DNA from 2 places in the Methylophaga sp. UBA2513 genome. Region 1 is predicted to be linked to the other one. Evidence: riboswitches for the same ligand, from Rfam matches in the RefSeq annotation. Region 1 holds a riboswitch; the other holds the start of a gene.

Region 1 (2,205 bases):
ACCTCAGCCCGTTGATTTGTCTTCATGGAAGGCAAATGGTAACGGTAACTGGGTATTACAGTCGGGTAATAATGCTGTTCAACAAGGAATCAACGGTACTCCAACCGTCTTTCACAACAATAAAAATAGCCAGGGCACGGCATTATCAGGTCAGATAACAGTAAAGACGACTGCTGATGATGATTATATCGGGTTTGTCTTGGGTTATAACAATAACGATCTAACCAACTCATCTGCTGATTATTTACTCATCGACTGGAAACAAGGAGATCAAACCTATTACGGTGCTGGTCAAAAAGGACTGGCCATCTCACAGGTCAGGGACGTATTGGGTGATAACTCTGGTGCTTGGTCTCATGATCCAAGCAAAAATGTGACCGAATTAGCCCGTGCAACTAACTTGGGCGATACAGGTTGGCTAGATAATACAACATATGACTTTGATATTACCTTTACATCCTCTTTAGTTGAAGTCTTTGTCAATGGTATAAAAGAGTTAAGTATTACTGGTGCATTCAGTAATGGGTCTTTCGGTTTTTATAACTACAGCCAGCAAAGTGTGCTTTATGCTGGAATTGAAGAAGTTGATGTACCATCTGCAGTTCCTGTTCCTGGTGCATTATTAATGTTTGCTCCTGCTCTATTAGGATTTATCGGCCTGCGCCGTAAAGCGAAATAATATCCAGCAATAAAAAAGCCGTGGTCCTGTACCACGGCTTTTTCACAATACTCAATATCTTGTCAGATAATTGAAGTGTCTCAGAAAAGTTTAAATTTCCCGAGCTAGAGCACGTTTTTTCTACGTAGACCAAGGAACCCTAACAGGGCTGGGGCTAAAAGAAAAAATGCTGCAGGAACAGGGACTTCAGAAACTGATTGCAGTGATACGTCATATTTAAAGACGTTTCGATTACCATTCAGCAAATTAACAGAGGCAACTGTGCCTGCGTAAATCAAACCTGTAAACCTGAAATCACCTGAAATATCAAACAACTGAACTGGATCAACCCCATTATCAAAAGAAATGGTGGCTTCTGTCAGCGCAGCTACAGGATTAAATGACCACTCAATAATGGTAGAGGTATCTTCTGTTGTAGTCACATCGTAAGTTGAACTCCATGGCTCGTCACCGTTAGTGACGGTACCACTACCTAACACCGTGCTTCCTGTATCTACTGAGGTGGTCTGAGTGGCATTAGTTGACCCTGTTGGATTGATGGTGAGTGTCGCAGCATTAGCTGACACTGTGGCAAATAAAGCAATTGCAAATAGCATCGCTTGTTTCATATCATAAACTCCTTGATTTGTTACAAAGCAATGCAGCCCAGCCATCTCGTTCTTCATCAAGATCTGTAGCTTTCCGTCCTCGCCTCGCGACGAGTTTGGCTATGACAGCCCATCACGAACGTGTTGAGCCGAACATACCCGCTATGAATGTAAATCAATACCTTCTTAACGGGTACCAACAACAAATAGTTTGTTGTTGCTTCTACCCTAACATTGATAGATCTCAAGTTAAAGGGTGCGCATTTCAGCTTTTCTACTTAAAGATCCGTTTGTTTGTATCAATTATGACTATCAGTGTTGCTGACTTTCAATCAATATCAACTTTCTTTGATTGTCGGACTGAAGCCAGAGCAGCACAAATAGCAGCACAATTATTTCTTGCATCTGTCATCGTGAGTTTGGGAGCCTTATTTTGCAGTATGCACTCAGAGAAGTGCTCTATTTCCAGATTGAAATGATTGGCCTTTGGAATAGAGACGTTTTGCTCTTCCTCATCATTCCACCAGCTAATTGTGGCCTCTTCCGTTTCCGGTTGCCAAACGGTATGACATTTAATACCGCCTTTAGTCCCGATGATTTCATACTCGCTGCGTCTGGCATGCTCAAAACTCATTTCAAAATGAGCAAACTTACCATCCGTAAAATCAAATACACCACTCAAGCTGACATCCGCTCCACTGTCATTGAGCTTGGCCATCGCCATGGCTGCAACAGGCTCGCTATCAAACCATAGTCTTGCTGTATGAATAGCATAAGGACCAATATCCCACATGGCGCCACCACCATCGTTGATATCGCGATTGATCCTATACAGTCGAGCGGGTTTCATTGGAAAGGCAAACGCCGTTTTCACCGTGCGAACATCACCAATCTTGCCATCATCAATCAACTGTTTTACATAATCATGTTGGGGATGAA
Region 2 (2,205 bases), on a different contig from region 1:
GAGTAGCGCTGCTGAGATAGTTCTGTGTTATGTGCAAAGTCTCAAATATTGATATGCCGAGCCAATGAGCCCATTGCTTAATAAACTTGTATCTTCATCTACTTTTTGGATGAGTCTGAGGACGCTATCTGCGATGCTTTGATGGATTCGATTTTAATAGCGTTTCTGTTTATCTAATTCACTCCTAGAGCACGCGTAACAGTGCCCACATAGTAGCAACAGTCAAGATAGCACTAACTTTGACTGGCTTACTACGCTCAGTAATCCCTTTGAACAAAATCATACTTTTGGACGATATCTTTATTAATTCCAGTCCAGTAATCTGTAAATAACAGATTTTTATGAATATACATCTGTTTTGAGTGACCAGAAGCTAACTTCATTTATCGAATTTTTATTCAATACATTAACGCCAAACCTGATGTGAGTCAGGGACGGAAAACCGACAGCTGTACATTATTGGTATCAGGGCTGGGCTGCATGACATGGAGATTTTTATGAAAAAAATAGTGTGGATGCTATTCAGCCTGGCTTTATTGACTGTATCCCAAGTGACATGGGCCGCGACGGTGGTTAAGGCTAATTTCGTTGCCGGATGGCCCGTTTATGATGGCGGGGAATTTACGTTTACCGGTCATTTTGTGGGAGAAGATTTAAACAACGACGGTTTATTATCTTTCGGGGAGTTTTCGGTTTTTAATTGGAGCTCTGACTCTGCCTCTTTTTCTTTATCAGACCTTTTCGACACAGGTGATATCGTCATCAATACGCAAACCTGGCTGGCTAATGGCGTAAGTTGGGTTGGAGCAGAAGATTTAGCGTACATAACCTGGGATGATAGAGGATCATCCATCAACACTAACATTCTGGGTGAATATCGTTTTACTTCTTTCGAGGTGTCTCCCGTGCCATTGCCACTCGCTCTATTGCTTTTTGCACCTGCACTGCTAGGTTTCATGGGCTTACGTCGTAAAGCAAAATCAGCTATCTAATTAAGAGCATTTCAAAATGTTTAAAGCCGTCATAATCTGGCGGCTTTTTTGTTCGTAGCTTTATCCTTAAGTTGCTATTTGATGGTGATTAATTAGCAAATAATATTCAGTTTTCGAGCTTATCGCATATCACTGTTATAATGCCCGACGAGTGTCCCCGTAGCTCAGCTGGATAGAGCATTGAATATTTATCTGTCCACAATGAGAAAGATAGGACGGGGAATCCATTATTGGCTCTGATAATCAATATCAAAATTTATTATTAGTACCAAAGTACAATAGCTCTTAATAGAAATTTAGTGTGAAAATAAGTAGGTGATTAAATCACTCTCTTTTATTTTGCCAAACTTGGCGTGAGCCTTGGACGGAAAACCACAGCTGTGCTTATAAGGACAGGTATCAGGGCTGGGTTGCATACCTTTAAGGAGTTCACCGATGAATAAGATGATCGCTACAATAATATTCTCATTTTTTTCTTTACCTATCTTTGCCGCTCCCGTCGACATTGATTTGAGTGGGACTACCTCTGCAAGCCTAATTGATGCTGATGGGGCAAGTTTTTCACAAACTTTTACAGGTCAGACTGCATCTGGGTCAGGCATTTCAGGTTCCCCTACAGGTTCATTGTCACTAGCACCAAGTGGAACAATAAGTGTAGCCTCTTATAATTCTGCCAATTCACTTCTTTCACCCTCTAACAACCAAGGCCCATTGTCGATTTTGTTTGACTTTAATGCCGATAGTTTTTCTTGGGTGATGGGAAGCTCTAATGCAGGATACAACGTTACTGTAGATTTGTTTTCAAATAATGGCAGTTTAATCAACACAGTATTAATCAGCATGCTGGAAGGGTATAACAAATACTCTATTTCCGGCTTGGGTGCTTTTGCCGGACTTACTTTTAGAGACAATAATGACCCATATGGTGTTCGTTACATGGACATGTCTTATAATAGCGTGTCTGAAGTTCCAATCCCTGCCGCCGCTTTTATGTTTGCACCTGCACTACTAGGGTTTATGGGCTTGCGTCGAAGAGCCAAGCTAGCTGTTTAGCTCATTCACAGCATTTAAAAATTAAAGCCGTCACACTGTGACGGCTTTTTTGTTCGTAGCTTTATCCTTAAGTTGCTATTTTGATGGTGATTAATTAGCAAATAATATTCAGTTTTCGAGCTTATCGCATATCACTGTTATAATGCCCGGCGAGTGTCCC

Evidence for each region. A riboswitch is a leader RNA that binds a small molecule or an ion and turns the genes downstream of it on or off. The one in region 1 is predicted to bind cyclic di-GMP.
Region 2: linked by a shared signal. The riboswitch ahead of B3V56_RS02880 (hypothetical protein) and the one ahead of B3V56_RS00400 (hypothetical protein) in region 1 are both predicted to bind cyclic di-GMP.

What each region holds. Positions count from the first base shown of each region.
Region 1 covers NZ_DDNT01000001.1:85,620-87,824, forward strand. Annotated here, with positions in the region: gene B3V56_RS00395 (PEP-CTERM sorting domain-containing protein) at 1-679, shown strand, start outside; gene B3V56_RS00400 (hypothetical protein) at 784-1,287, opposite strand; cyclic di-GMP riboswitch class I at 1,316-1,397, opposite strand; gene B3V56_RS00405 (Gfo/Idh/MocA family protein) at 1,595-2,205, opposite strand, start outside.
Region 2 covers NZ_DDNT01000006.1:218,446-220,650, forward strand. Annotated here, with positions in the region: cyclic di-GMP riboswitch class I at 402-484, shown strand; gene B3V56_RS02875 (hypothetical protein) at 498-992, shown strand; cyclic di-GMP riboswitch class I at 1,324-1,410, shown strand; gene B3V56_RS02880 (hypothetical protein) at 1,428-2,045, shown strand; tRNA gene B3V56_RS02885 (tRNA-Arg) at 2,201-2,205, shown strand, end outside.